DNA from 3 places in the Arthrobacter sp. Z1-9 genome. Region 1 is predicted to be linked to each of the others. Evidence: predicted binding sites of a transcription regulator. Region 1 holds the regulator's gene; each other region holds the start of a gene.

Region 1 (10,039 bases):
CGCTGAACATGATCGACACGCCCGGCCACGTCGACTTCACGTACGAGGTGTCCCGCTCCCTGGCGGCCTGCGAAGGCGCAATCCTCCTGGTTGACGCAGCCCAGGGCATTGAAGCCCAGACCCTGGCCAACCTGTACCTGGCGATGGAAAACAACCTCACCATCATTCCGGTCCTGAACAAGATCGACCTCCCGGCGGCCCAGCCCGAAAAGTACGCGGCCGAACTGGCCAGCCTGATCGGCGGCGACCCCGAGGACGTGCTCCGGGTCTCGGGGAAGACCGGGATGGGTGTTGAGGCGCTGCTGGACAAGATCGTGCGCGACCTGCCCGCCCCGGAAGGTGATGCGAACGCTCCTGCCCGCGCCATGATTTTCGACTCCGTGTATGACACCTACCGCGGCGTGGTCACCTACGTCCGAGTCGTGGACGGCATGCTCCACCCGCGCGAACGCATCCAGATGATGTCCACCCGGGCCACCCACGAACTCCTGGAGATCGGGGTGAGCTCCCCGGAACCCACCCCCTCCAAGGGCCTGGGTGTCGGCGAAGTGGGCTACCTCATCACCGGGGTAAAGGACGTCCGCCTGTCCAAGGTGGGCGACACGGTTACCAACCTCGCCAAGCCGGCCGCCGATTCGCTCCCGGGCTACGCCGATGCAAAGCCGATGGTCTTCTCCGGCCTGTATCCGCTGGACGGCACGGACTACCCGGTGCTGCGCGATGCGCTGGAGAAGTTGATGCTCAACGACGCCGCCCTGGTCTACGAGCCGGAAACCTCCGCGGCGCTGGGCTTCGGATTCCGTGTGGGCTTCCTGGGTTTGCTCCACCTGGAGATCACCCGCGAGCGGCTCGAACGCGAATACAACCTGGACCTGATCTCCACTGCGCCCAACGTGGAATACGAGGTGACGCTGGAGGACAAGAAGGTGGTCCACGTGACCAACCCCAGCGAATACCCCTCCGGCAAGATTTCCGAGGTCCGCGAGCCGATGGTGTCCGCCACCATCCTGGCGCCGAACGAATTCGTGGGCGCCATTATGGAGCTGTGCCAGAGCCGGCGCGGCGTTATGGGCGGCATGGACTACCTCTCCGAGGACCGGGTGGAAATCCGGTACCGCCTGCCCCTGGCCGAGATCGTGTTCGACTTTTTCGACATCCTCAAGTCCAAGACCCGGGGCTACGGTTCCCTGGACTGGAAGGCCGACGGCGACCAGGTGGCCGACCTGGTGAAGGTGGACATTATGCTCCAGGGGGAGCAGGTGGATGCCTTCTCCGCTATCACGCACCGAGACAAGGCGTACGCCTACGGCGTCATGATGACCACCAAACTGCGCGAGCTCATTCCACGCCAGCAGTTCGAGGTGCCCATCCAGGCAGCCATTGGCTCCCGGATCATCGCCCGCGAAAGCATCCGCGCCATCCGCAAGGACGTGCTGGCCAAGTGCTACGGCGGTGACATCTCACGTAAGCGCAAACTGCTGGAAAAGCAGAAGGAAGGCAAGAAGCGCATGAAGATGGTGGGCCGGGTCGAGGTCCCCCAGGAAGCGTTCATCGCCGCCCTCACCACAGACGAGTCCAAGGACAAGGCCAAGAAGTAGTGAACACAGCGTCCGGCAACACCGGAGGCCCCTGCAATGCCTAGCACCCTTCCCCTCGGCGACCCGGCGCCGTCGGACGGCCTGCTGCCTGCCCAGGCAGTGGACGGTTCGGCGGACCGGGCGTTTGGCCTGTACGTGCACATCCCGTTCTGTGCGGTGCGCTGCGGCTACTGTGATTTCAACACCTACACAGCCACCGAGCTCGGCGGCGGTGCCTCGCAGGATGCCTATGCCGGCACGGCCGCTTCAGAGGTGTCGCTGGCGGCGAAGGTCCTGACGGAATCCGGCCTTCCCTCGCGCAGGTTGAGCACCGTGTTTTTCGGTGGGGGCACACCCACCCTGCTTCCCGCGGACGATCTTGCCCTGATTCTCCGGCGCGCCATCGACCAGTGGGGCATCGAAGACGGCGCCGAGGTCACCACGGAGGCGAACCCCGATTCGGTCACGCCCGAATCCCTCTCCATCCTGAAGGACGCCGGGTTCACCCGGATCTCCTTCGGCATGCAGTCAGCCGTTCCGCACGTGCTCAAGGTACTCGACCGAACGCACACGCCCAGCCGTGTCCCGCAGGTGGTGCAATGGGCGCGCGAGGCCGGCCTCGCAGTCAGCCTGGACCTCATTTACGGGACACCGGGGGAGTCCCTCGCCGACTGGCGCTACTCCCTCGAGACCGCTTTGTCCTACGAGCCTGACCACATCAGCGCCTACGCGCTGATCGTGGAGGACGGTACCAAGCTTGCCGCGCAGATCCGCCGCGGTGAAGTCCCAGGAATCGACGACGACGACCACGCCGACAAGTATGAACTCGCCGACCAGCTCATCACCGAAGCCGGCCTGGGCTGGTACGAAGTCAGCAACTGGGCCCGCACCCCGGAGCAGGCCTGCCGCCACAACCTCGCCTACTGGCGCGGCGATGACTGGTGGGGGATCGGGCCCGGCGCGCATTCGCATGTGGGCGGGGTCCGCTGGTGGAACGTCAAACACCCCACCGCCTACGCCGGTCGCCTGGCGCAGGGCCTTTCGCCGGCTGCCGGCCGGGAGACCCTGGACCTGGAAACCCGGAACGTGGAGCGGGTGATGCTCGAGGCGCGGCTGCAGTCCGGTCTTGAGGTTTCTTCACTCGGCGCGGACGGCCGGCACGAGGTTGCAGGCCTGATTGCTGACGGTTTGGTGGAGCCGGCCGAAGCCTTCCGGGGACGGCTGGTCCTCACCCTCAAGGGCAGGCTGCTGGCTAATGCCGTGGTCCGCCGCGTCCTTCCGGCCTGACAACAGCTTTCCCCGGGGTATACACCCCCGGGTGCTCGGCGCCCTCCCTCCGGACAATCTGAACGCTCAGCCCTCCGGCGGGCCGCCAAGAATGGTGGTGGTCCTGGTGGGGCTGTCCCATAGCCGGGCTGCGGTGCACACTCCCTCCGTCCGCACGTCCAAGGCGTCACAGGCGGTTCCGAGCAGGTGCCCGGGAATACGGCGGGCGAGCGTGACGTGCGGCATCCAGGCATCCGGCAGGGTATTGGCAAAAGCCCCCGTGCACAGCTGATGCAGCCTGGCGTGCAGTTGCAGCAGACCCGCCGCCGGCACCACCAGGCGTGCCAGCACGTGCTTGCCGGGACCGGCAGGAAAGACCACCAGGCCGGAAAACCGGACGTCGACCGGCAGTACGCCCCACAGGTCCTGCGCAGCGGGGCCGAGGTCCAGGTCGTTTCCTGCCGCCAGCGTGATGTGGGGCCTGTTGCTCGGAGAGGTATGCGAGGCCAAGCTCGGCAGACCCGCCGCATGGAGGCGGGCCCAATCCGTCCTGATTGAAGAATCGGTGGCTTCCCCGAAGGTCAACTCGACGCTGCGCATGCACCCATCATGCAGGACGCTGCCGTCCGGTAGTGCGGGGAAGCGGCCTGGGCAGCGCTATTTGATCCAGCGCAGGTTGTACGGGTAACGGTGCGGTTGGCCCTTGTTGACGTGGATTCCGGCGGCAACCGAAAAGCAGGTGAGGGCAATCCAGATCAGTGTTGCGATGACGGCAAAGAGGTTGCCGATTACCGGCACGAAGACCAGGATGTTGGCGACCACTGCGGCGATGGTGGGCGGCAGGCTGAAATTCAGCGCCTCCTTGGACTCCTGCGCCGTGAACGGGCCCCGGTCACGGAAGATCAGGTAGATCAGCAGCGACGGAACGCAGCCCAAAATGCCGCCAAAGTGGGCGAGGGTGGCCCACTGCCGGTCTTCGCTGGCCGTCAGGGGCAGCGCGTTGGCTGGAACGCCATGGTACTCCGAACGGCCCTGGCTGTCCCTGTGCTCACGTGCGTTTTCTGCCACAGTCTGTTCCTTCGAAGATGCAATGGTGCTGACTAAGAATGCCATGTCTACTGCCGGTGCTGCGATCCGCAGGTACCGCAGTACCAAGAATACTGGGTGCAGCGGTGCTGCCTGTCCCAAGCAAGGCAGGAGCGCGGGCGGGCGCGAACCAGGTGCGGTTCAGGGAACGGTGAGGAAATCGATGACTTCCTCTACCCTTCCCAGCAGCGACGCTTCCAGGTCAGCGTAGGTGCGGACGGCGCCCAGCAGCTTCTGCCATCCCAGGCCGATGTCCTCTTTGGTTTCGTGGGGCCAGCCAAAGGCTGCGAGGATGCCTGTTTTCCAGTCCTGCCCCCGCGGCACTGTCGGCCACTTCTCGATACCCAGCACGGCCGGGCGGATGGCCTGCCAGACGTCAACGTAGGGGTGGCCAACGATCAGCACGTTTCCCTTGGCGCCGGGAGAGGCCATAACGGCGTCCGCTATGCGCGATTCTTTCGAATCAGGCACCAGGTGGTCCACGAGCACACCCAGCCGCCTGCCCGGCCCCGGCTTGAAATCGGCTACAGCCGCCGAGAGGTCATCAATGCCGTGCAGGGGTTCGACGACGATGCCTTCCACCCGGAGGTCATCTCCCCACACCTTCTCCACAAGTTCGGCGTCGTGCTTTCCTTCCACCCAGATGCGGCTTGCCTTGGCAACCTGGGCCCTCTGGCCGGCAACGCGGACCGAACCCGACGCGGTCCGGCCGGCGGCTGTACCAGGACCTGCGGCCGGCCGGGGAGCCGGCGGCATCAGGCGGATCGCCTGGCCTTCCAGGAGGAATCCGAAGCCCAGCCGGAACGAGCGCGACTTGCCGCGGCGGTCCTCCAGTGCCACCACATGCATTCCTCCCGATTTCTCCACCCGGGTCACCGCGCCAACCCAGCCGGACTGCACATCCTCCAGCACCATGCCGCGCTCCACGGGTACTTCGGGCAATTGCGTCCGGGCAGGCGCGGACAGGTCCTGGGCTCCCCAGTTCTGGTAATGCATGAATCACTCCGCCTAGCGCTAGATCACGGCCGGGAATTTCGCCCGGAGCGGTTCCAATGCTAACAACGGGGCGAGTCATAATAGACTGTTAGCACTTGGGCATGTCGAGTGCTAACCCCTGTAGCGTCACGTGCGGGCGGAACGGCTGCCCTGAACCCTGGATGGAGGTGGAGAGTGAGCGAGCCACGCAAACTGGAAGTACTGCGGGCCATCGTGGAGGACTACGTCCACTCCCGCGAGCCCGTCGGGTCCAAGGCACTGGTGGAGCGGCACCATCTCGGTGTCTCCAGCGCCACCATTCGCAATGACATGGCCGCGCTGGAGGACGAAGGGCTGATTACGGCGCCCCACACCAGCGCAGGCAGAATCCCCACGGACAAGGGCTACCGGCTCTTCGTGGACCAAATTTCGGCGGTGAAGCCCTTGTCCCAGGCGGAGCGGCGGGCCATCCAGTCCCTGCTTGAGGGCTCGGATGACCTCGACGACGTCCTGGAACGTACCGTCCGGCTGCTGTCCCAGCTGACAAACCAGGTGGCGGTTGTCCAGTATCCGCACCTCAACCGCGCACTGGTCCGCCACATCGAGTTCGTTCTCCTGGCGCCGCGGAAGGTGTTGGTGGTGCTGATCGCCAACAGCGGCAAGGTGGAACAACGGGTTATCGACGTCGGGCAGGATTTGGCGGATGACGCCCTTGCTGCGTTGCGCGCCCGGTTCCTTGGGTCACTGACCGGTACACCGCTGGCCCAACTGGGACAGTCCCTGCCCCCGGTAGTATCCGGTGTCGCTCCTGGACAACGGCAGGCAGCCCAGGCGCTGGCGCACGGCCTGGAAGGCCTGGCCCACAGCAGCCGCGAAGACCGCATGGTGATGGCCGGCACGGCCAACCTGGCCCGCTCCAACGTTGACTTCCCGCTCAGCATCGGTCCGGTACTGGAAGCACTGGAGGAGCAGGTGGTGATGCTGCGCCTGCTGAGCGAGATGGCGCAGGACCACCGCGGAGTGGCCGTGAGCATCGGCCGCGAAAACCCCTACGACGGCCTGGCGGAGGCATCCGTCGTGGCCACCGGCTATGGCCCGGACAGTGTCGCCAAAATTGGCGTGCTGGGCCCCACCAGAATGGACTATCCCACCACCATGGCCGCCGTCAGGGCTGTGGCCCGTTATTTGTCACGGATATTGGGGCCCTGACCGCAGTACGGCGCGCAAAAGCGCACAGCAGTCTATGCAGTACGCCTGCAGGCAGAACAACAAGGAAGAGATACGAACTTTGAGCAGCCACTACGAAGTCCTTGGAGTCTCACCGGATGCCACCGGAGAAGAGATCAAGAAGGCCTACCGCAAGCTGGCCCGGACCCTTCACCCGGACGTCAATCCCGGTGAGGACGTTGCGGACCGCTTCAAGGCAGTGACCCACGCCTACGAAGTTCTCTCGGATCCCCAAAAGCGGCGGGTCTATGACACCACCGGCAACGAGAACGGCACGGACAACGGGTTCGGCGGGGGAGCGTACGCCGGCCAGGGCTTCGCTTTCCAGGACATCTTCGACACCTTCTTCGGCGCCGGCGGCACCACCGGCCCCGCTTCACGGGTCAGGCGCGGGCAGGATGCGCTCATCAGCGTCCGGATCGAACTCCGCGATGCGGTGTTCGGGGTCAACAAGAAGCTCGAAGTGGACACGGCAGTGGTCTGCCCCACCTGTGACGGCTCGTGCTGCCGTCCCGGAACCCATCCGGAGCCCTGCGACATCTGCGGCGGCAGCGGCCAGGTCCAGAGGGCAGTGCGTTCCATCCTCGGCCAGGTCATGACCGCCGCCCCCTGCGGCACCTGTGAAGGCTTCGGAACCGTCATCAAGGACCCCTGCAACGAATGCAGCGGGCAGGGCCGGATCCGCAGCCGCCGTTCCCTGACCATCAAGGTTCCCGCCGGCGTCGCCACCGGCACCCGCATCCAGCTGTCCGGCCAGGGCGAGGCCGGTCCCGCCGGCGGGCCCGCCGGTGACCTCTACGTGGAGATCCGCGTCAACAACGACGCCACCTACGTCCGGGAAGGGGACGATCTCCACGCCACCTTGAACATTCCCATGACTGCAGCTGCGCTGGGAACCGATGTGACCCTCGAAACCTTCGACGGGCCCCAGGACATCGACGTCAAGGCCGGCACCCAGTCCGGGGAGATCATCACCCTGCGCGGTCTGGGCGTCACGCACCTGCGCGGCTACGGCCGCGGTGACCTGAAGGTTCACCTCCAGGTTGAGACGCCCGCAAAGCTCGATGCGGCGCAGGAGGACCTGCTGCGCCAGCTCGCCAAGCTTCGCGGCGAGCAGATCACGGACGGCAAGCTTGCTGCCAGCGGCGGCATGTTCGCCAAGCTTCGGGACCGGCTCGGTAACCTGTAGCGGTGAGCAACCCCGTCTTTTTCACTGCGCCCGGGTCCCTGGAAAGCATGGCGCCGCAAGGGATCTTCGTCCTGGAGGGGCCCGAAGCGCGGCATGCGGTCACGGTGAAGCGGCTCGCTTCGGGCGAAGCCGTGGACATCGTTGACGGTGCAGGCACGCGCATGAGCGGCAAGGTCACCGCCGCTTCCTCCTCGGGACTTGAAGTGGAATGCACGTCCGTGGTTGTGGAGGACCGTCCGCGCACCAGGCTGGTGCTGGTCCAGGCCCTGGCCAAGGGCGACCGGGATGAGCTTGCCATCGAGACGGCCACCGAACTGGGCATCGACGCTGTCATACCCTGGCAGTCGGAACGGTCCATTGTGCGCTGGAAAGGCGACCGGGCTGCCAAAGCCCACGCAAAGTGGCAATCCGTTGTCACCGCGGCCGCCAAACAGGCCCGCCGCGCCTTCATCCCCGAGGTGCGGGCCGCCGTCGACACCGCCGGCCTCGCCGCCGCGGTGGAGGCGGCCGGCCTCGCAGTTATCCTGCACGAGAACGCCGTTCGCCCCCTGCGGGCCGTCCTGGAGTCCTGGCTTGAAACTGGAGCCGCTGACGGGGTGCGGGAAGTATTCCTGATCGTAGGGCCCGAGGGTGGAATCAGCCAGCGTGAAGTGACAAGGCTGTGCGGCAAAGGCGCCGTCACCGCCCTGTTGGGAGAGCACGTGCTGCGCTCATCAACAGCCGGTCCTGCCGCCGTCGTTCTTGCCAGCGACATCCTGGGCCGCTGGGCGGCACCGGCAGTCTGACCCGTCGGGCCGGGGCTAACGGACCCTGAAGCTCCGGGTGTCTTCGGTGCCGTCCACCGGGCCGTCAGCGTTCGAGGTCTGGGCCACCCGAAGTTCGAAGTCACCCTCGGGCAGGATCAGGGCCAAGGTAAACACTCCGGCCTGTGCCGGATCCGCAGCCGCCGTGGTTTCCCCGGTCAGGAAGGGGGTTTTGTCCCCGTTGTCCCCGGACCGCAGGATCTGCCAGCGGAGCTTGCCGCCCGGAAGGGTGCTTCGTCCGGTGATCTTGACGCTGCCGCCGGCCACTTCCACGTTTTCCTGCGGGTCGATGATCCATACCGGGGCCACCAGGCCCACCGTGCGGGCCATCAGGGATCCCAACTGCACATGGTTGAACGCGACGTAGTCCGTGTGTCCGTCCACAAGGACCCTGACACGGATCTGCTGGCCTGAGTCAATCAGCCCTGAACTCGCGGCAGCCGCAGTAGCCGTGTAGACCAGCTGCTGAATGGCCCGGGCCGCCATGTCAGCGTCAAGATTGCTGTTGAAGGCATCCTCCGACACATCCACGGTGATGACGTCCTTGCCCGAAATCGAGGTGGCCAGCCGCCTGGGGTTCTGCCACGGCGTAAAGAAGTCCGGATCCAGCGGCTTTTCCGACATCATGGCCCGCAGGGCCCGCGTGACCGGATTCTCCTGCTCCGGGACGTCCCGGAATTCCCGGTAAAGGAAGACGTCGCTGTCGCTGCGCCCGATCCAGTAGACGGGCGCCTTGTTGGAGGACTGGGTGGTCTCCAGCGGAGCACTCGTGGACGGGGCGCCGGACGTGGTTCCCGGGGCGGCAGGGCTGGAGGCCAGCGCGCCGGTGGGGGTCGGCGCCGGTTCGGCGATGCATCCCGCCAGGACAGGGGCCGTGACCAGGAGACCGGCAAGGACCGCTGAACGGGCGCCGCTGAAGGCACCTCTGGCCCGGCGGGGCGCTGCGGTTTCCGGCACCTTGATTGCCCTGTCCTTTCCTGTTCGGGTAGGCCGATCCCCGGTCGGCTTCAATGCTCCAGCAGCAGGCTGGATTTCCAGCATTACACAGCCCCGCGGAGCAGAAGCACCGGGAGGCGCTGAGCGGTCCAACTGCAACTGGAACGATATGAGGCCGATATGAAGTTGATACCTAATGACGGGAACCCCCACCTTGTCCGCGCCGGACCGGAACCGGGAGTTTATTGCTGTATGGGGCCCGGTCCGCCTGCTGGCGTAGGATGGAAGGTACCGCTGGAAGCAACGGCAACAGCCGCCGCAGACCAGCCAACAGCCAAAGTTTCGACATCGAGGGGATCACAGGCCTGCGGGCCGGCACCATGACTGAATCAGCTAACGGAAAGCGCAGGCTCGTCACAGGCGAGGGCGCAGCAGGGGAGTTCCCCCATTCACTCCCCGGCGTCCGGACCGAAGTAGTCCTTTTCGACAACTCGGACCAGATGGTTCAATCGCTGGGCAGCCATGACGAAGCGTTGCGGTTCATCGAGGAACAGTTCCCTGACGTGAACTTCCACGTCCGCGGCAATGAGCTTTCCATCAGCGGGCCTGCTGCCGATGTCCCGCGGATCATGCGGCTCCTCCATGAGGTCCGCGGACTCGTGGCCCGCGGAACAGTCATCAGCCCGGCTGTATTGCAGCAGCTCGTGGCACTCCTCCGCACCCAGTCATTGCAGAATCCCGTGGACGTGCTCACCCATGACATCCTGTCCAGCCGTGGGAAGACCATCCGTCCCAAAACCCTGAACCAGAAGAATTACGTCGATGCCATCGACGCCAACACGGTGATCTTCGGAATCGGGCCCGCCGGAACCGGCAAGACCTACCTGGCAATGGCCAAAGCGGTGCAGGCCCTGCAGCAAAAGGAGGTCAGCCGCATCATCCTGACCCGCCCGGCAGTCGAGGCGGGGGAGCGGCTCGGT
Region 2 (10,164 bases), 670 kb from region 1:
GTGGAGCTAAGGGGATTCGAACCCCTGACCTCTTCGATGCGAACGAAGCGCTCTACCAACTGAGCTATAACCCCGGAACCAGCCGCCTGAACAACAGGTGCGACACCGGTGAACCTAGGCTACAAATTTTCCCGGCCCAATGCCAACCGGCACCCGGACGACTGTCACGGGAACCTGCCCGGGACCAGCTGGTCAGGCGCGGCGGCGCTGCAGGACGTCGTCGAGGTTGCTGAGCGCGCTCTGGGCCTTGGTGAGCTGCTGGGCTTCCGGAGCCGGGGTGGCGGGGACTGCGGCTGCGCCCTGCTTCAGGGACGGCTTGCCGGTGGCCTTGGGCGCCTCCGGCAGCTCCAGCGGCTCGGGTGCCGGGCGCTCGGCCTTCGCGGCCTCGACATAGACCGGCTTGGGCACCTCCACGGGCTCCCAGGTGGTTGCGGGTGCGGGCTGTGCTGCGCTGGTGTCACCGGCGGCCACCGCAACGGCAAGGGCGGCTTCGCGGAGTTCCAGGGCTGTCAGGGGTTTGATCTTGGGCTTGTCGGCCTCCGCGTCAAAGAGCGGGCTTTCCGGGCGCACCGGGGCTGCTTCCGGCTTGGGCGGGACATGCTCCGCTGCGGGCCGCGGCGCAGGCGCGGTCATGGCAGAGCGGAAAGCAGCGTTGACTTTGGAACTGCGGTCACGGAGGGCGAGCCAGCGAAGAAGGGCTACGGAAGCCACTGTCAGGGCTGTGCAGACCAGCGGGAGAACCGGAGTTCCCAGGCCAAACGCCAGCAATACGGCGGAAAGGAATGCGGTCAGCAGGGAAACCAGTCCCACGAGGGCGAGTGCCGTCCGGCCGTACCGGATCCGGAACTGGCCTGTCGGGGCAGCGCTGGCCGCTGTGGCCACACTGGATCCGGTGCTCTTCCTGGTGTCCATGGCTTTCTCCTGCTGGGCGGCGACCTTCAGAACCAGCCCTGCTCGAGGGTCCGGTAGTTCATCGGCGGGGGTGTCTGCCAGGAAGTCACCGGCGGGTTGGAACTGGTGCCGGCGGTTCCGGAGGACGTAGGGGGCAACCCATACAATCCAGAGCACAACGGCAACCACAAGGATCACTGAGCTGCTAAGGGGGAAGTCCACACTCAAAACCGTATGAGCATCATGTCGGCTCCAGCCGCATTAGCCGCGGTGTGTCGTGTTGCGGCTGACAAATCAATGGATTTATGACGGCCGGGAGGCAAGCCACCGCTGCAGCAACCCCTCCGGAACTTCCTCCGACGTCAAGGCAAACGACCGGTGGTCGGCCCACTCGCCGTTGATGTGCAAATAGCGCGGCCGGTATCCCTCATCCCGGAAACCCAGCTTCTCCACCACCCGCAGGCTGGGTCCGTTCTCGGGCCGGATGTTGATTTCCATCCTGTGCAGCCCCAAGGTCCGGAAGCAGTGGTCCGTCACCAGGGCCACAGAAGTGGGTGCTATCCCCCGCCCCGCACGCGCCTGGTCAACCCAGTACCCTAGGGTCGCCATCATGGCCGAACCCCACACAATGGACGAGACAGTCAGCTGGCCAACAATCGCCGGGTTCCTGCTCCCGGGACTGCGTTCAGTGATGACAAAGGGAAGGGCCGTGGCCTGGGCCGCCTGCGCGTTCAGGGAGCGGACCATTTGCCGGTAATCAGGCAAGCCTCCGGCGGGATCCGGGTTGGAAGCTTCCCACGGGGCCAGCCATTCGCTGTTGCGGGCACGCACTTCTGTCCACTCTTTTTTGTCCCGGTACCTGATGGGCCTGAGGACCAGGTCTCCGCACTCAAGGGTTACGGGCCAGATGGGGCCGGCGCGCACGGTGCTACTTGGACAGGCTGGCGGTAAAGCCCGGCAGCCACTCGCGCAGGCCAGGACCCAGGTCTTCGCTGTCAATGGCCAGCTGGACGCAGGCCTTGAGGTAGCTCAATTTGTCGCCGGTATCGTAGCGGCGCCCCCGGAACACAACGCCGTAAACGCCTTGCCCCTCGCCCTCTCCGGACGCAAGCTCCTGCAACGCATCGGTGAGCTGGATCTCGCCACCCCTTCCGGGACCGGTGTGCTCCAGGACATCGAAGACGGCGGGGTGCAGTACGTAGCGGCCTATGACGGCAAGGTTGGACGGGGCTTCGTCTGCGGCGGGCTTCTCTACCAGGCGGTTGACGCGCACGTAGTCCTCGCCGTCAATTTCCTCGATATCGGCGCAGCCGTAAGCGCTGATCTCCGACGGCTCCACCTCGATGAGGGCAATGACGGAGCCTCCTGTTTTCGCCTGCACATCGATCATGGTGCTGAGGAGTTCATCGCGGGCATCGATCAGGTCATCGCCCAAAAGGACGGCGAAGGCTTCATTGCCCACGTGCTGCTTTGCCCGGAGGACAGCGTGGCCGAGACCGTTGGCGTCGCCCTGGCGGACATAGTGGATGTCGCCAAGATTGCTGGCAGCCTGGATGGACTCGAGTTTTGCTGTGTCCCCTTTGCCCTCAAGGGTGGACTCCAGCGCCGGCACCCGGTCAAAGTGGTCTTCCAGGGCCCGCTTGTTCCGCCCGGTGATCATCAGCAGGTCATTGAGGCCCACGTTGACGGCTTCCTCAACCACATACTGGATGGCAGGCTTGTCTACGACCGGAAGCATTTCCTTGGGCATGGCCTTGGTGGCGGGCAGGAACCTGGTGCCGAGTCCGGCAGCGGGAATAACGGCTTTGCGAACCCTCGGGTTACTGGTAGTCACCCGACTAATCTAACGTCAGCGTCAAGCAATCAGTAATCATTGAACGGTTGCTGCCCGCCCTGCGGCCGCACCGCCAACCGCCACAACGGCAACCGATGGAGGAATACACAGTGCTTGAGGACGCCCAGGAGGCCAAGGCCACCAAGACCAGGATCCGTACGGCCCATCGGCAGCGGCGTGCCGCTTTGAGCCCGCAGCAACTGGAGGCCGCCGGGGCTGCCATCGCCCGCCACGGCGCCGGTTGGGCTGCATCCCTGGCCGGCGGTGCTCCTGCCACGTTCTGCGTTTACTTCGGCGTGGGCGTTGAACCGCCCACACTTCCGCTGATCAACGCGCTCCACACCGCCGGCCACCACGTCCTGTTGCCCGTCTGCGAACCCGGCCGGGAGCTTGCCTGGGTCTTCTGGAACCCCGACGCCGGCTTTGAGCAGAGCCGGTTCGCCCCGATCCTGGAACCCAAGGGTGACAGGCACGGACCGGAGGTGGCAGGAACTGCGGCCGCCCTCTTCATCCCGGCCACCGCCGTCGACCTTTCCGGCAACCGCATTGGGCAAGGGGGAGGGTACTACGACAAGTTTTTGGGCCATCTCGCAACCGCAGGGAAGAACATTCCGCTGGCTGCCGTTGTCTATGACGAAGAACTGCTCCCCGCCGGCGGAATCCCCGAGGAGGAGTTCGACCGCCCCGTCCCCGCCGTCCTGGCGCCGTCCGGGTTCCTGCCGCTCGACGGCCACCGCTGAATCCCGCAGCGCAATGCTGCGGGGATGATAGAATTAGCACTCAGGCCCTGCGACTGCTAACCGGACATCCGTCTAGGCAGCACGGGACCTCCCGTTTGCCCAAGAGGAGGAGCACCAGTGCCAACGTACGCGTACGCCTGCAAGGATTGCGGCCATGCCTTCGACATCGTCCAGTCGTTCTCGGACAGTACTTTGACCTCGTGCCCGGAGTGCCAGGGGACGCTGCGCAAGAAGTTCAACAGCGTAGGTGTCGTCTTCAAGGGTTCCGGCTTCTACCGCACGGATTCCCGGGACTCCAAGGGAAGCACCGTTTCGCCGGCCCCGGCGGCTGCAGCCTCCGCCCCCGCAGCGGCACCCGCGGCCTCCGCCCCGGCGGCTGCAGCCAGCTAAGCGGGACCGTCCGACGCCGGCCTGCCCGGCTTGTCCACATAGCGCACTGCGCTCCTGTTGCCGCTCATTCCTACGGCCATAGCGTAGGTGCATGCCTGCAAACCTTCTCCGCTCCGGCCGGGTTGCCTCCCGCTACACTCGCACGCGCCGCCGTCCCGGCAGTTCCGGCCGCCGGCCTGCGCATCTCCGCTTTGGCGGCTGGCTGAGCCGGAACCGCCGGCTCGCTGTGGCGCTGCTGCTTTGCGCGGCGGCTGCCATCACCGTCCATCAGCTCACTCCCGCGCCGGTCCACACGGTCACGGCCCTGGCCGCCGCGAGGGATCTGCCTGTCGGCGCTGCGATGGCGGCGTCAGACCTTGCCCACGTGCAGGTACCGCCGGACTTGATGTCCGCGGGGTTTTTGGATGAAGAAAGTGAGTTGGCCGGCAAGCAACTTGCGGCTCCGCTGCGGAAGGGCCAGCTGCTGACGGATGCCCAACTGCTCGGTCCCGGGCTCCTGGCCGGTACACCTCCGGGCTCGGCCGCGGTGCCCCTGCGGATGGCCGATCCGTCATCCATCCAGCTCGTCTCCCCCGGGCAGCTGGTCAATGTCGTGCTGACCGCGGCGAACGGCTTCGACCAGCAGGCACCGTCCGAGGTCCTGGCATCATCGGTTCCCGTCCTGTGGACCTCCGGCAAGGGCGGCCAGAGCGGGCAGTGGCTGGGCACCGCGGAGACGGACGGGCTGATCGTGGTGGCGGCAAGCGCGGAGCAGGCTGCCCGGCTGGCCGGGGCCTCCACCCAGGGCAAACTCTTCTTCGTCCTCGTTGGACCCTAGGCCGACGTCAACCTGTTGTCGGCCCGGGTCCCCCAAGCCCCCAGTCCCCCAGACTAAGTCCCCCAGACCAGGCCCATCAGCCCCAGTGCGGCGGCTTTTGTTCCTTCAGCCAGGCGTCGTGGTCTTCATCAGCATCGCCCCAGCCCCGTGGGTCATCCTCCGAGGCCTTGGTGGGCAGAATGCCCTGCGGCACGCTGTGCCCTTGCCCCTTGGCTTCCCTTTGGCCCTGTTCGTCTTGGCTCTGGTGGTCTTGGCTCTGGTCGCTTTCGAGGGCAGGTCCGGCGGAAACTGACTGCCCGTCCGCCGTGCCGTTGGTGTTCTGTTCAGGGGCCACGGAGGCCGCCTCCTTGCTGTCCACGTTTTTCTCCTGGGGCCGGCGGCGTGCCTGTTCCCCGGCGTCGATACCATTGAGCGCCTGGTCCACGTCGTCGTCAAGGAACCCTGTTGAGGTTGACGTCCGGTCCCGCAACACCGCCCGCTCCAGGCCCAGGTAAGCGGCAATCCGGTCGGCGCAGGCTGACGGATCGGTGAACACCTCGATGGTCCACAGCGGCATGTACCGCCAGCCCAGGCGCTCCAGGAGTTGCGGCCGCAGCCGGCTCCGTTCACGCACGCTCATGGTGCGGTACTGCTCGGTTCCGTCGGACTCGATGGCCACGGGCCAGGGCAGGTCGGTCTCGTCCTGTCCCATGGTGCTCAGCGGATCCGCGGCCGCCACGACGTCGATGGCGCCGTCATACTGGTGCCATACCCGCGCGCCGCGGGCCCGGAGCCTGTCCCCCAAGTCAGCGACCAGGGGATCGGCGCCAAGTGCCTGTTCGCTGGCGGCGGCCCGGGAAGCGGGAGTCCCCAGATCGGTGTTTCCGGAAATTTCGCGGTCCAGCAGCGAGTACAGGTCCACTGCTCCGTGCGTCAGCCGGGTGTGGTCCAGGTCCTCGGGCCGGAAGCAGGTCAGCACGTGGATCGACCGGCGTGCCCGGGTCATGGCCAGGGCGAATTTCTCCCGGCCCCCTTCAGCGGAAAGCGGACCAAAGTTGTGCAGGGCGCGGCCGTGCGGGGTGCGGCCGAAACCGGGCGAGAAAATGACGTGGTCGCGCACCAGGCCCTGGGCCCGTTCCAGGTCAACAACCCGGAAGGACTCGGGCCCGGCACCAAAGAAGCCGGCAAGGCCCGGGTGGTTGGGCAGCTGGAGCCGGATGGACTCCCCGATCCGGGCAGCATGGCGGAGGCTGGCCGTGACCACTGCCAGGGAGGTGCGGGGACGGGTGCGTGCATGTTCGAAAACCAGCTGGACCACGCGGTTGACCTCAGCCACCACCGATTCCACGCCTTCGTGGTCCGCGCTTGGCAGTCCGGTGCCGTCCGGCAGGTACTCCACCAGCAGGGACCGGTCCAGGCCCGTGGCGGACTGGCCCTCGGGAAGGCGCCGCAGGGCGCCGTCGTAGAAGTTCTTGCTGAGCTGGAGGACCAGGTCCTCGTCCACGGCACGGTAAACGAAGTTCAGCCGCCACACGGGTAGCACGGCCGAGAGCGCATTAAAAGCACTCTCCACCCGCTGGTGTGCCGTCTCGCCCGCGGCCAGCCGCTCCACGCCGACGGTGAACGTCCGGGGGCTGGCGATCATGGCGTCGCCGAAGGCGATGACCTGGCGGGCACGGGCGATGGATGGCAGCACAGCCTGGAGCGAGGTGGCTTCGGAGTCCAGGATGACCACCGCGTCAAAGTGTTGCTCCGCGGGCAGCAGGCCCGTCATCAGGTACGGGCTGACGGACCACACCGGAACGAGGGTGCCGATCAGGTCGGGAGCCTGTGCCGTCAGCGACGGCAGGGACACCCTGCCGTCCTTCAGGAGGCTGCGCAGGAGGTCGGCCTGGCGGGGATGGGCGGCGATGCCGGCCCGCCACCGTTCGGCCAGGTCCCACCGAAGGCGGGCCGCCCCGCTGGCGATGTGCGCGTTGTCCGCCAGCCGGTACTCGGCCTCCAGCTGCCGAAGGGCGTCACCGTCGGACATGGCGAGGTAGTCGTCCCCGCTGATCATCGCTTCGAGCGCCGACTGCCACCAGGCCAGTTCGAGTTCCGCGGCGACTGAACCTGCCGGAACCTCCCGCTCGGCCAGGTCTGCCAGGAGTTCCCCCAGCCCGTGCTCGCGCATGTTCTCCACCAGGAGGGTACGCTCCGGCAGTGTTTTGAGGGTGTCGGTGTCCGCCACGAGCCGCTCGAGCCGTTCCATCAGGTCTTCATACCGGACGGTGGACAGCGAGCCGCCCCCCTCTGTGTGCCGGAGCGCCTCGCCCAGCTGGGCCAGTTCGCGCTCCAGGGCGCGGTACATCATGCTGATTTCGGCGAGTCCGGACGGCACGGCCGGGTGGCGCTGCGTGGTGGCGTAGCCTGCCCACAACGCGCGCTGTTCCTGGACCAGGACCAGCGAACTGTGGAGATCGGCAATATGGACGCCGGGCCGGACATATTCCTTGGCAACCCTGCGCAGCCGTGACCGCTGCATGGCGGTCATCTCGATGCCCCGCTCCCGACGCCAACCGGAAGGTGCTGTAGCCGAGATGAGGTCGGTGACCGGCCGGTCGAAAATGTCGGGGGTGAACTTGTCCAGGCTTCCGCGGACGGCCACCAGGAGATCGAGCTGCTCGCCCCATTCGGCGAAGGAAGCGCCCAGCCGGATCTCGGCATGCTCCGCCACGGCGTTCATGCGTTCCCGCAGGACCGGCAGGCTCTTCTCCACCGAGCGGACCAGGTCCTGGGCTTCCTCAGTCTCCTTGCGCGTAAGCAGGCGCGCGCCATGCCAGGGACTGGTGGTGGACGCCTTGCTGAAGCTGCCCAGCTCAGCGGCGCGCCGGAGCCTGCCGGCAAGCTCATCCCGGTCCCGGATGCTGTCCAGGACACTGCGTTTCAGCCGCACGGTGGTGGCGGGCGCCGGGTGGATCGACGTCAGCTGAGCGAGCGACTGCATGGCTTGGTAGGGCGAGCAGCCCCAGCGCTGGCGGACGTTGTGCAGCGACGCCACATGGTCCATCAAGGCGTGGCGGTGCTCAGTCAGGGTGTTGTGCAGGTTCCCCAGCTGGGGTTCCAGGGATTTTTCGTTACGGACGATCGCCCGGACCAGCTGGCCCTTGAGCTGCTGCGGAGTGACGTTCCCGGACAGCTGGAACATGATGGATTCGAGGCCCAGGCTTTCAAGCTGCCCGGACACTTCGTTGAGGCTGGCACGGCGGTCGCCAACTACCAGGACCGTTTTTCCGGCGTCCACCAGGGCACCGATGGTATTGATGGCCGTTTGGGTCTGGCCGGTGCCCGGAGGGCTGCTCACAACGAGGGAATCGCCCGCGCGGGCAGCATCGATCACGTACTGCTGGTCAATGTCCGCGTCCAGCAGGAGCATCTCGTCCCTGGGGTGCCTGCTGTCCAGCGGCGGGAAACGGGACGGGTCCGGCTCGTCGACGTCCACCACTTCTCCACCTGCAGCGGTGGCAAGGTTGGAAACGATGGGGTTGGAGTCGTTGATCCACGGGTCGTCCAGGTTCCCGGAGAGGTCCGCGAAGGTGGAAACCAGCAGGTTGTGCTGGGCCTCGGCACCGTGGATGGGCCGGATGAGAGCAGCCAGTTTGTCCAGGACCGGCTGGGGATCGAAGCGTGCTGTGCTGTAGGCGAGCCGGGTGACGGCGTTGACGTCAAAGACGATGCCGTGGATGTTCTTCAGGTGCCGCACCAGGGCCGGGTTGATGTGGGCCTGCTCGGTCAACTGCAGTTCGTAGTCGTCCTCCCCCGGCCGGACGGTGAGGGAAATCGCCGTGAGCATAACGGGAGCCGAGATGCGCTGGGGCTTGCCGCCCACCGCAGAAGTCCATACCACCGTGCCTGCGGAGAAATAGCCGGCATCGATGCCGCGGTCGTTGGCAAGCTCGAAAATCTTGGATCGGATGTTGCGCGAAGCCCTGGCCGCGACGACGTACTGCTGGCGGTCCCGGATCAGCGTGGAGAGCCGCGTCTTGCGCCCGGCCATGAGCTGGGCGAGGCCGGACGGGTGGGCGTGCGTCAGGTCGATGGAGCCTTCGGGGGTTTTGGTGAAGCGCAGCATCGTATCCGCCCCGGTGACGGGTTTGAGCCCGGACAACCATTTACGGAGCTCTTCGGAGCCTTCCGGGTGGTCTTGACCAACTGACACTACTGCCTTCTTTTCTGCGTTTGCACGTGACGCCCTGGACCATACCGGCATAGATTCGAGCGTAGCCGCTTCGATGCCCGGACTGAGAGACCGCAACACTGGAGGAGGCTAAATTGCGGAGTTTTAGGTGGAGGAAATAGCAGTGGCCGGCCTCCTTCACGGGAGGCCGGCCACTCATGATGCTATTCCCACTCGATGGTTCCCGGCGGCTTGCTGGTGACATCGAGCACTACGCGGTTGACGCCCTCCACCTCGTTGGTGATGCGGTTCGAGATCCTGGCGAGGAGCTCATACGGCAGGCGTGACCAGTCCGCCGTCATGGCGTCCTCCGAGGAGACGGGGCGGAGCACGATCGGGTGGCCGTAGGTGCGGCCGTCACCCATAACGCCCACGCTGCGGACGTCGGCCAGCAGCACCACCGGCATCTGCCAGACTTCGTTGTCCAGACCGGCTGCGGTGAGCTCGGCCCGGGCGATTGCGTCGGCTTTGCGGAGCAGGTCCAGGCGGTCCTTGGTGACCTCGCCGACGATGCGGATTCCGAGTCCCGGTCCGGGGAAGGGCTGGCGGCCCACGATCTCCTGCGGCAGTCCGAGCTGGGCACCGACGGCGCGGACCTCATCCTTGAAGAGGGCGCGCAGCGGTTCCACGAGCTCGAACTGCAGGTCCTCGGGCAGGCCGCCCACGTTGTGGTGGCTCTTGATGTTCGCGGCACCTTCGCCGCCGCCGGATTCGACGACGTCCGGGTACAGCGTGCCCTGGACCAGGAACTTGATCTTCTCGCCGTGGGCGGCGGCCTCGGCGATGATGGCAAGTTCTGCCTCTTCGAAGGCCCGGATGAACTCGCGGCCGATGATCTTGCGTTTGGTTTCCGGATCGCTGACCCCGGAAAGGGCTGAGAGGAAGCGTTCCTGTTCGTTGGCCACGTAGAGCTTCACGCCGGTGGCGGCGACGAAGTCGCGTTCCACCTGCTCTGCTTCGCCTTCGCGCAGCAGGCCGTGGTCCACGAAGACACAGGTGAGCTGGTCGCCTACGGCGCGCTGGACAAGGGCAGCGGCGACGGCGGAGTCAACGCCGCCGGACAGGCCGCAGATGACCCTGGCATCGCCGATCTGCTTGCGGATGCGCTCCACCTGCTCCTCGAGGATGTTGCCCGTGGTCCAGTTCGGTTCCAGCCGGGCACCTTTGAAGAGGAAGTTTTCCAGGACCTGCTGGCCGTAGGCGGAGTGCTTGACCTCGGGGTGCCACTGGACACCGAACAGGCCCTTTTCCTCGTTGGCGAAGGCAGCTACTTCAGCACCCGCCGTCGTCGCCAGGA
Region 3 (10,164 bases), 1.1 Mb from region 1:
ATCACAGCAGCCCGAGCGCCATGTCCAGCACGATGCCGGACGCCATGTCCAGCACGATGCCGGACGCCATGTCCAGCACGATGCCGGACGCCAACGCCGACCATAACCAGGCCGACATCACGTTCGCGCAGATGATGATTCCCCACCATGCGCAGGCGGTGGAGATGAGCGACATCGTTCTGGCCAAAACGGACCTGCCCGCGGAAGTCACCGCGCTGGCCACCAGGATCAAGGAAGCCCAGGCGCCGGAGATCGAAGCCATGACCAAGTGGATTAAGGACTGGAACATGCCCGCGGCGGTGTCAGACCACTCCCAGCACGGGATGTCCGGCATGGTGGACGCCGAAGGCATCGACAAACTCAAGGCGGCCCAGGGCGCCGAGGCGGCCAGGCTCTTCATGGAGCAGATGACCGGGCATCACGAGGGCGCCGTGGAGATGGCCCAGCAGGAGATCAGTGCGGGCAAGTACCCCGAAGCAATCCAGTTGGCGCGCGACATCGTCACGGCCCAGGAAACGGAAATCGCCGAGATGAAGCAGCTCCTGGCCGGGCTCTGACCTCCCCGCTCGGCGCTCTCTCACCTATCGCACGACGGGTGGGAGGGCGCCTCAGCTTGGGGCACGCTGCGGTCAAGGGCCGCCACTTTTCACGTGTTCGGGAAGGATTCCTACCCCGACCAGACGTGCCGTGAGGCGGCGCAGCAGTGGTGAAGCGGCCCGGAGAAGCAGGACGAACCACCGCGGCGCAACGCGGCTTCCCTTGGTTGCCCTGAAAAGTACTTTGTGTCCGTTGCGCTGTAGCAGTTGCATGACCTTCACCGGCCGCTCCCGACGCCGTTGCACCGCCGCGAGCTTCCCGACCGGCGCCGTTCCATGAGCCAGGTCATCGGCCAGTGCGTTGGACAACGCGACGGCGTCCTGAATGGCGAAGTTCACTCCGACACCGAACATCGGGGACATCGCATGGGCAGCGTCACCAATCGCGATGAAGCCGGGAAGGTACCAGCGCCGCAGTCGGTTGATTTGGACGGAGAGGAGCTTGATCTGGTCCCAGTCCGTCAGAGTGGCGACGACGGGGCGCAGGACCGGCGCTGCGTCGCTGATGCGCTTTTGAAGGCCGTCAAGCCCTGTCCCCCGAAGCTCGTCGAAGCCGCCCTTTTTGATGACCATGCCCGACTGGTATTTATCGCCCCGGTCGATGGTGAGGACCATCCCCTGCGCAGATATGTACCCAAGGGTTGCGGGGGGAGGGTCCGGCGGCTGGGGCAGGTTGAACCACAGCACGTCGATGGGCACGCCGAAGTTGTCTGGAGTGAGCCCTGCAGCGGTACGCAAGGCGGAGCTGCGTCCGTCGGCAGCAACGGTGAGCGGCGCACGGATTTCCAGCCCGACATCGGACGTTACCGCCCGCACGCCACGCACCTGATCCTGTTCCAGGATGAGGCCGTTCACTTCGGTGAGCATGCGCAGCTCGAAGTTGGGGAAGGCCGCGGCTTCGGCGGCGAGGAAGTTCAGGAAGTCCCATTGAGGCGCCAGGACGAGGAAGTTGTCAGGGCCCGGGAGCGTGCCGAAGTCGACCAAGGTGAGACGCTGGCTGTCGAGCACGACGTCCATGGTGGGCAACCGTGTCAGGGGCAGTTGCAGGAACTTTTCGCGCAGCCCGAGCTCACCGAGCAGGGTCACGGTGGACGGATGCACCGTGTCGCCCCGAAAGTCGCGCAGAAAGTCGCCGTGTTTCTCCAGCACGGTCACGCGCAAGCCTTTGCGGGCGAGCAGGTAACCGAGCACCATCCCTGCCGGGCCGCCGCCGGCGATCACGCAGTCCCGTTCGATAACGCGTTCCACAGTCATATCATCGTGCCCCTTTGCGGAAGCTGATAGAGCGTTGGGGAAAAAGCTGCGGAAGCTGATAGAGCGTTCGGGGAAAAACCTGCGGAAGCTGATAGAGCGTTCCGGAAAAAGCTGCGGAAGGTGATAGAGCGTTCGGGAAAAAGCTGCGCAAGCTGGTAGAGCGTGCGGGGTGGGGCGCCCGCCGTCGGAGCGTTGCGTGTTAAGTTGAAAAGCACGGACGCACCGGCTGGAAAGAGAAAGCTCCCTTGGACTCACCCGCACCAGTAAGAATCCTGACCGTTTGCACGGGCAACATCTGCCGGTCCCCCGTGGCTGAACGGCTCCTGCAGGCGGGGCTCAACCAGGTGCTGCCGGGCGGTTTCGAGCTGGCCAGCGCAGGGACCCGTGCCATGGTGGGCGACCCCATGCAGCCGATCTCCGCTGACATCGTGCGCACGTTCGGCGGCAATTCCGAGAACTTTGCCGCCCGCCAGCTGACGCCAAAGATCCTGCGCGGGGTGGACCTGGTGCTCACCATGACCTCCGGACACCGCGGCGACGTCCTGCAGCTGGATGCGTCGCTCCTCAAACGGACGTTTACCATCCGCGAATTCGCCCGCATGCTCGATGTCCTGGATCAGCGCGCTGCCGCGTCCGCGAGTGGGGAAACCGAGGCGGGAATGCGCGACGACGGCGATCCCCTGACAGCGAACCGCACCTTTTGGCTTGGCTTGCCGGCCCGGGCGGCGGCGGTGCGTCACCTGTCGCTGCCCGCAGACTCGGCCGAGAACGACATCATCGACCCCTTCCGCCGGGCGCCGGAGGTGTACCGGCAGATGGAGGACGAACTCGCGCCCGCCATCGTTTCCATCCTGCGCCACGCACGACTCAACGCTCCCGTTCGCGGGACGCGTGCCGGTTCGCTGTAGCGTTCCGGCGAACCCGGCACCTTTCCGGCGAACGCGACGACGGCACCCCCTGCCCAGCCAGCCTCGCCTGACCTGCCGGCCCCGCCTAACGATGCCTCCGCCGTCGTTCGGCCCCGCCCCGCCTGACCAAGCCCCCGCCGTCGTTCGGCCCCGCCCCGCCTGACCAAGCCTCCGCCGTCGTGGTTGCGGGAAACCCTGCGGGATTTCTGCGGCTTCCCCCGATGCATCGCGCTTCCGCCGTTGGTAATTTTTCGGGGACGGGCAGACGTCGCAGATGACAGTTTGGACACGTCTGTAGCCAGCGAGGACCTGGCAGGCGGACACTGATCCCAGCATCCACAATGAGGTGAGGCACAATGAGCACGCCAGGCGGTTCTGGTCCATCCGGTAGCAACCCCTCCCACCCCCATCCGCGTGGCCCCGGCGTGCTGGCGCACGGGCGGCGGCGTTGGATCGCGGCCCTGCTGGCACTCGTCTTTGTGGTGGTTGCCGCCGTCGCGGTCGTCAGCCTCAACCAAGCCGGCACGGAGGCGCAACCCGTGGCGGTGCAGAGCGAAACCCCCACGCCCACGCCTTCCGAGACACCGTCTGAAACTACTCCTCCTGCCCCGCCTCCCCCGCCGCCGCCTCCTCCACCCATTCCCGAGCACCCTGCCGTACCCATGAACGTGCTGGTAATCGGCAGCGACATGCGCGGCGTTGCGAAGGATGCGGCAGCACACACTGCCGCGACGGGGGAACCGATGGACCACCGGGGCGACACACTGATGGTGGTCCACGTTCCCGCCGACCGGCGAACACTCTATGTCGTCTCGATCAACCGGGACACGTGGGTGGACATCCCCGGCTTCGGCGGGGGGAAGATCAATGCCGGCCTGCAGTATGGGGGCATCGACATGCAAACCGCCGCCGTGCAATCGCTGCTGGGCATTACCATCGACCACACCCTGATGCTGGACTTCGGTGGTCTCAGGCATCTGATCGACGGGCTGGGCGGGATCGACGTCAACGTTCCCATCCCGTTCCAGTCCACGCACGATACCGGGCACGTTTTCGGCCCGGGTGTGAACCACCTGGACGGCCAGGCCGCGCTGGAATTCTCCCGGGAGCGGTACGCGTTCGTTGACGGCGACTTCCAGCGGGTCCGGAACCAGCAGATCCTGCTCCGCGCCATCCTTGCCCGGCTGACTGCCGGCGGCGCCCTCAATGACGTCAACGCCGTCCGCGGCCTGGTGGATTTCGCGTCCTGCTGCATCACCGTGGACAGGGGTTTTGACCCGGTGCAGGCAGCCATCCTGGCCTACAGCCTCCGCAACCTCGATCCGAACGCGATCGGCACCATGACCCTCCCGACGGCGGGTGCAGGATTCGTGGCCGGGCAGTCCGTGCTGTTCCCTGACTACGGTGCCATCAACGCCGTGGGTGCGGCGTTGCGGGATGGCCGGATCGCCGAGTTCGCCGTGCCGTAGGGCCGTGCCGTAGGGCGTTTCCGGCCTAGGAAAGATGCTGCGGGGCCGCGGCTCCTTGGTGACCCCGGCTTTGCCAGTGGAGCGGCGGGTGACCTGCCTCCCCTGGCGGTGCGCCGGCGTCGTCCGTTTACTTGCCCTGCCCCGTGGGTACGCCGCTGGTAATGTTCCTGCATTCGGCATTGGCATACGGACGGGGTGGTTCTTTGTGAAAGAGGACGGGCTGACTGAAGCGGTCCAGGAAGCCGGGGCGGTGGAATTGATCCTGATTCGCCACGGTGAGAGCGAAGGCAACGTGGCCGCAACGGATGCGCGGCTGGCGGGCGCCGAGGTCATCGAGGTGCCGGCCCGGGATGCTGACGTGAACCTGTCGGGCACCGGGCAGGAGCAGGCCAAAGCCTTGGGCGCGGCCTTGGCACGGATCGCCGAGGACCTGCGGCCGGATGCCGTGGTTTCTTCGCCCTACGCCCGTGCCCGCCAAACTGCTGAGATTGCGATTGAAGCTGCAGGCTGGCCCGTGAAAGTACGGACGGATGAGCGGCTGCGGGACCGTGAACTCGGCATTCTGGACCGGCTGACCCGCCGCGGCGTTGAGAACCGCTTCCCGGAGGAGGCGGAGCGCCGGGAGTGGCTGGGCAAGATGTACTACCGGCCGCCGGGCGGCGAATCCTGGGCTGATGTGGCGCTGCGGCTGCGGTCCGTCCTGGATGAACTGAACAACCTCAGCACAGGGCACCGGGTGATGCTGGTCTGCCACGACGCCGTGATCCTGCTGTTCCGGTACGTGCTGGAGGGCATGACGGAGCGGGAGATCCTGGATCTGGCGGCGAGCACATCAGTGCTGAATGCCTCCCTGACCCGCTACGTGCGCCCCTCGGGTGAGGGCCCCTGGACGTTGGAGAGTTTCAACGTGGCGGACCACCTCAGCGAGCATGGCGTCGCAGTCACCGAACACGCAGGAGATGCCAGTGTCCACCCAAAATGATTCCGGAACTGCCGCAATCTCCCCCACCCTGGTGACGCCGTCGCTGCTGCGCGACTGGCCGTTGCCGGCTCCGGGCGAGGACAAATACTCGCGGGGCTCGGTGCTGGTGATCGGCGGTGCGCGGGCCACGCCGGGCGCCGCACTGCTTGCCGGCACGGCTGCGCTGCGGGCCGGCGCCGGCAAGCTCACCCTTGCGGTGGCGGAATCCGTCGCCATGCACATCGGTGTCGCGCTCCCCGAGTGCGGGGCCATGGGATTGCCGGAAACCGCGGAGGGGTCCGTGACCGGCGAGGGCCTGGACCGGATTTCTTCATACCTCGACCGCGCCGATGCCATCCTTGTGGGCCCCGGCCTGGACAACCCGGACCTCGCCGAGGATCTCCTGCGCGCGCTGCTCGAGCGGGAAGCGGACGGCTCTGGTGGTTCGGGCTCCGGTGGGTCGGGCTCAGGTGGGGGAAATGCGGCCGGTGGTCCCGCCGTCGTGCTTGATGCCTATGCCCTGGGCGGCCTGGTGAAGGTGGCGGACCGGCTGGAACCTTGGCGGGGGCGGCTGATCCTGACGCCAAACCCCAAAGAGGCAGCTGTCCTGCTGGGCCGGGAGGTGGAGGACCTGACGGCGGATGTGGCTAAGATCGCCGACAAGTTCCAGGCCGTGGTGAGCTGCCAGGGCTTCATTGCGCGGCCCTCCGGCGACGATGCGCCGGAGGAATCCGAGCTCTGGCAGATGACCACCGGCTACGGCGGGCTGGGAACCTCGGGCAGCGGGGACGTCCTTGCCGGGGCGATCGCCGGCCTACGCGCAAGGGGAACCACCGGCGCGCAGGCGGCATGCTGGGGGACGCATCTCCATGCCGCAGCGGCGGACAGGCTTGCCAGCAGGATGGGCCCCCTTGGGTTCCTCGCCCGGGAACTGGCCGACGAACTGCCGGCGCTGATGTTGGAGCTGAATACCTGACTCCCCGGCAGTTAAGGCCGGGCATGGGATGACCCCCGGCCGAAGCCGGGGGCCACCGTATCGGGAAGCTCAGGCCTACCTGCCGATGCGCGAAATGCGCTGTGGCGTGCTCAGAATGGCTATCCGCCCCAAGAGGCAGTCAACAATCAATACCCGACGTCCCGATCCTTGTTGGCGACTAGGCGGAAATTTCCTGCTTTGCCCCCTTCGTCTCAATCTCGATCTTGCGCGGCTTGGCCTTTTCGGCGACGGGAATCCGCAGCGTCAGGACACCGGCGTCATACGAAGCCTTCACGTTGTCAGTGTCCAGGGTGTCCCCGAGGATCAGCTGGCGGCTGAACACGCCGCGCGGCCGCTCCGAGGCGATCAACTCGGTGTCCTTGCCGGCAGGTTCAGGACGCTCCACCCGCACCGTGAGGACATTCCGTTCCACATCCAGATCCACTGAATCCGCTGCGACGCCGGGCAGATCAAAGGCGACTACAAAGTCCTGGCCTTCGCGCCATGCGTCCATTGGCATCGCTGCCGGACGCGCTGCCGTGCCGAGGACCTGCTGGGCCAGCCTGTCCAGCTCGCGGAACGGATCGGTTCGCATCAACATGGCTTCCCTCCTCGTAAGAGACGGTCCAACATTTTTTTGGTACCAGCCGATCTGTATTGGCTGATATAGATTTTTTAGCACCGGACAGAGAGATCTGCAAGCGGTTTTGGGAAGATTTTTTGCTGCTCTTGGCGGTGCCGCGGGCAAGGCGAAGGGGCCCTCGCAGTGCGCAAAGGCCCCTTCGGTGTGCGGCGTTTCTGCTGTTCCAGCTGCCTGTTCTAGCTGCCTGTTCTAGCTGCGGGTGGGATCGGGACGAAGCGGTGCAGGACCCGGGTCCGGGACGGGCAGCGGCCCGGGAGGCGCCGGCGTCGGGAATGGATTCGGGCCGGGATGGCCGGGCTGGGCGGGATCAGGCTGGTCCGGGCCCGGTTCCGGCGGGAACGGCTCGGGCTCGTGCACTGGCGGGATGGTCATAAACTTCCCCTCTCACGCTGGGCGGATGTGCCATAGCGTGAACAGGATACGCCTGCCGCCGAAAGCCCACTAGGCTCCTACCTTCGCCGGTCCGTTGTTCGCTTTGGCTCTCAATGCAGCCGGTTGACCTTGAATCCTGCGGGAGGTGATGGCGGGTTGGTTGAATGAGTGCGGGAGGTGATGGCGCGTTGGCCGGATAGGCGCGGGAGGTGATGGCGCGTTGGTGAATTGGTGCGGAAGGTGATGGTGGGTTGGCCGAATTAGTGCGGGAGGTGATGGGGCGCCTGGTGGCGGGGCGCAGGGGATATCGTCCGGTAGCGAACGGCCGTTTCATTGTCCGCCGGGGTCTATATATTGAACTCATGACCCAGACTCCGCTGCAGGATTCCGCCAGCACCGCCGCCACCACCATCCCCACCCCCCCGGTAGCGAAGAAGATCCCCTCCGAGCGCATCCACCACGGGGACAACTTCGTGGACCATTACGAGTGGCTGCGGAACAAGGAGTCCGAGGAGGTTGTGGAGCACCTGAAGGCCGAGAACGCCTATCAGGAAGCGGTCACTGCGCATCAGGAGCCGTTGCGCGAGGCGATCTTCCAGGAGATCAAGGGCCGCACGCAGGAAACGGACCTGTCCGTCCCCCACCGCAAGGACGGCTGGTGGTACTTCAGCCGCTCGGTGGAAGGCAAGGAGTACGGCATCCAGTGCCGGGTCCGCGCCCGGAACACCGGCAACCCGGTGGCGGACTGGACTCCCCCAGCCGTGGAGCCCGGCGTCGATATTCCGGGCGAGGAAGTCCTGCTCGACGGCAATATTGAAGCCCAGGGCAAGCCCTTTTTCTCGGTGGGCGGCACGGCCGTGACCGTGGACGGCAACCTCTACGCGTACGCCGTGGACAACGCCGGCGATGAACGCTTCACGCTGCGCATCAAGGACCTCCGGACGGGTGAACTGCTGCCGGACGTCATCGAGAACATCTTCTACGGCGTCGCCTTCTCCCCTGACGGCACCCGCATCTTCTACACAGTGGTGGACGACTCCTGGCGCCCGTACCAGGTCAAGGCCCACACCCTGGGAACGCCCGTCACCGAGGACGTGGTGATCTACCAGGAGGACGACGTCGCCATGTGGCTGGGCTTCGAACTCTCCGCCGACAGGCGCTACCTTGTGCTGGGCATCGGCTGCTCCGAGTACAGCGAGACCCGCCTGCTCCGGTTCGATGACCCCGCCCAGGAACTCGCCACCGTCATCTCCCGGGACGAACGCGTGCTCTATGAGGCCGAGCCAGTCCTGCTGCCCGGCCCGGACGGTCTAAAAACGGAACGCATCCTACTCACGCACAACCGCGGTGCCATCAACTCCATGGTCTCCCTGGCCGACCCGGCCGAGCTTCGCAAGCCGCTCGCCGAGCAGCGCTGGGACACCGTCGTCGAGCATTCCGACGACGTCCGCGTCAATGGTGCCGGCGTCACCGCCACGCACCTCGTCGTCTCCATCCGCAAGGACACCATCGAGGGCGTCCAGGTCATCGGCCTGCAGGGCCTGGGCACCGCTGCCCAGGAAGCACCAGTGGAGCCGGCGTTCGACGAGGAGCTGTACACGGCGGGCGTCGGCGGTTCCGACTACGAGGCTCCCGTGATCCGGCTCGGCTACACGTCCTACTTCACGCCGTCGCGGGTGTACGACTTCGTGCTGCCCACGCCCGCGCAGCCCGCCGGCGAGCTGCTCCTCCGCAAGGAAAGCCCGGTGCTGGGCGGCTACGACGGCAACGACTACGTGGCCACGCGCGAATGGGCCGAAGCCAGGGACGGCACACGGATTCCCCTTTCAGTGCTGCGGCACAAAGCCGTGCAGCAGGATTCGACGGCGGCCGGCCTGGTGTACGGGTACGGCTCCTACGAGCTGAGCATGGACCCCGGCTTCGGCATCGCGCGGCTGTCCCTGCTCGACCGCGGCGTGGTGTTCGTGATCGCCCATATCCGCGGCGGCGGCGAACTCGGCCGGCACTGGTACGAGAACGGCAAGAAACTCGCCAAGAAGAACACCTTCACCGATTTCGTGGACGCCACGGACTGGCTGGCGCAATCCGGCTGGGTGGACCCGTGCCGGATCGCGGCCCTCGGCGGCTCGGCCGGCGGACTGCTGATGGGCGCCGTGGCCAACATGGCTCCGGAAAAGTACGCCGCTATTGTGGCCCAGGTGCCGTTCGTGGACGCCCTCACGACAATCCTGGACCCGGAACTGCCGCTGTCAGCCCTGGAGTGGGAGGAATGGGGCAACCCGATCACGGACCCCGAGGTCTACGCCTACATGAAGTCGTACTCCCCCTACGAGAACGTCGGCGCGGTGCCGTACCCGAAGATCGCCGCGGTGACGTCCTTCAACGACACCCGCGTGCTGTACGTGGAGCCGGCAAAGTGGGTGCAGGAGCTGCGGAACAGGACCACCGGATCCGAGCCGGTGGTGATGAAGATCGAGATGGACGGCGGGCACGGCGGCGCGTCCGGCCGCTACGTCCAGTGGCGCGAAAGGGCCTGGGACTACGCCTTCATCGCCGACTCCCTCGGTGCCACGGAACTGCTGCCGGGAGCCGGACTGAAGTAGGACTGCAGCGGACGACGGCGGCCGCCTCCCGCCGTCGTACCCCCGGCCCCAAGACTGCCTGCGGCCGCCGGGTAAGCCGTGCGCAGGTCCCTTGAACCAGCCTGACCAGCGGTAACACCCCCGCTCTGCAATCCCGGCGCCGTACTCAAAATTGATAATTATGCTTACTATTGTCTGGCGCTGGCTGCCCGCTGGGGGCAAACCCACCGGCGCCGGATGTGGAGGTTTGTGTGAGCATGGAACAGGAAATGCGTCCCCTGACCGACGATGAACTGATGTCGGAGCAGGCCACAGCTTTGCCGGACAAGGAAGTCGCGTCCGTACTGGACCTGAACGCGGACCTGGACCTGGGAATTGACGCCGCAGCACCCATCGACCTTGC

Evidence for each region. The regulator HrcA, encoded in region 1, represses chaperone genes, less so after heat shock. The targets are predictions, from matches to a motif close to TTNGCACTCGNNNNNNNCGAGTGCNAA.
Region 2: M1D93_RS13390 (FmdB family zinc ribbon protein) is a predicted target of HrcA. The motif match lies at 3,499-3,525, and genes of this name have one in related genera.
Region 3: M1D93_RS15535 (Hsp20/alpha crystallin family protein) is a predicted target of HrcA. The motif match lies at 6,840-6,866, and genes of this name have one in related genera.

What each region holds. Positions count from the first base shown of each region.
Region 1 is NZ_CP096456.1:2,219,407-2,229,445, reverse strand. Features, by position in the region: gene lepA (translation elongation factor 4) at 1-1,598, shown strand, start outside; gene hemW (radical SAM family heme chaperone HemW) at 1,635-2,864, shown strand; gene M1D93_RS10260 (2'-5' RNA ligase family protein) at 2,931-3,443, opposite strand; gene M1D93_RS10255 (DUF4870 domain-containing protein) at 3,501-3,911, opposite strand; gene M1D93_RS10250 (DUF3097 domain-containing protein) at 4,071-4,925, opposite strand; gene hrcA (heat-inducible transcriptional repressor HrcA) at 5,100-6,113, shown strand; gene dnaJ (molecular chaperone DnaJ) at 6,193-7,320, shown strand; gene M1D93_RS10235 (16S rRNA (uracil(1498)-N(3))-methyltransferase) at 7,323-8,105, shown strand; gene M1D93_RS10230 (GerMN domain-containing protein) at 8,121-9,080, opposite strand; gene M1D93_RS10225 (PhoH family protein) at 9,440-10,039, shown strand, end outside.
Region 2 is NZ_CP096456.1:2,890,568-2,900,731, forward strand. Features, by position in the region: tRNA gene M1D93_RS13365 (tRNA-Ala) at 2-74, opposite strand; gene M1D93_RS13370 (hypothetical protein) at 193-1,113, opposite strand; gene M1D93_RS13375 (GNAT family N-acetyltransferase) at 1,195-1,815, opposite strand; gene galU (UTP--glucose-1-phosphate uridylyltransferase GalU) at 1,820-2,725, opposite strand; gene M1D93_RS13385 (5-formyltetrahydrofolate cyclo-ligase) at 2,836-3,465, shown strand; gene M1D93_RS13390 (FmdB family zinc ribbon protein) at 3,583-3,855, shown strand; gene cpaB (Flp pilus assembly protein CpaB) at 3,947-4,672, shown strand; gene M1D93_RS13400 (AAA family ATPase) at 4,749-8,900, opposite strand; gene guaA (glutamine-hydrolyzing GMP synthase) at 9,032-10,164, opposite strand, start outside.
Region 3 is NZ_CP096456.1:3,338,802-3,348,965, forward strand. Features, by position in the region: gene M1D93_RS15505 (DUF305 domain-containing protein) at 1-557, shown strand, start outside; gene M1D93_RS15510 (FAD-dependent oxidoreductase) at 630-1,850, opposite strand; gene M1D93_RS15515 (arsenate reductase/protein-tyrosine-phosphatase family protein) at 2,096-2,758, shown strand; gene M1D93_RS15520 (LCP family protein) at 3,115-4,227, shown strand; gene M1D93_RS15525 (histidine phosphatase family protein) at 4,433-5,209, shown strand; gene M1D93_RS15530 (NAD(P)H-hydrate dehydratase) at 5,187-6,164, shown strand; gene M1D93_RS15535 (Hsp20/alpha crystallin family protein) at 6,343-6,765, opposite strand; gene M1D93_RS15540 (hypothetical protein) at 6,997-7,179, opposite strand; gene M1D93_RS15545 (S9 family peptidase) at 7,542-9,782, shown strand; gene M1D93_RS15550 (peptidoglycan-binding protein) at 10,019-10,164, shown strand, end outside.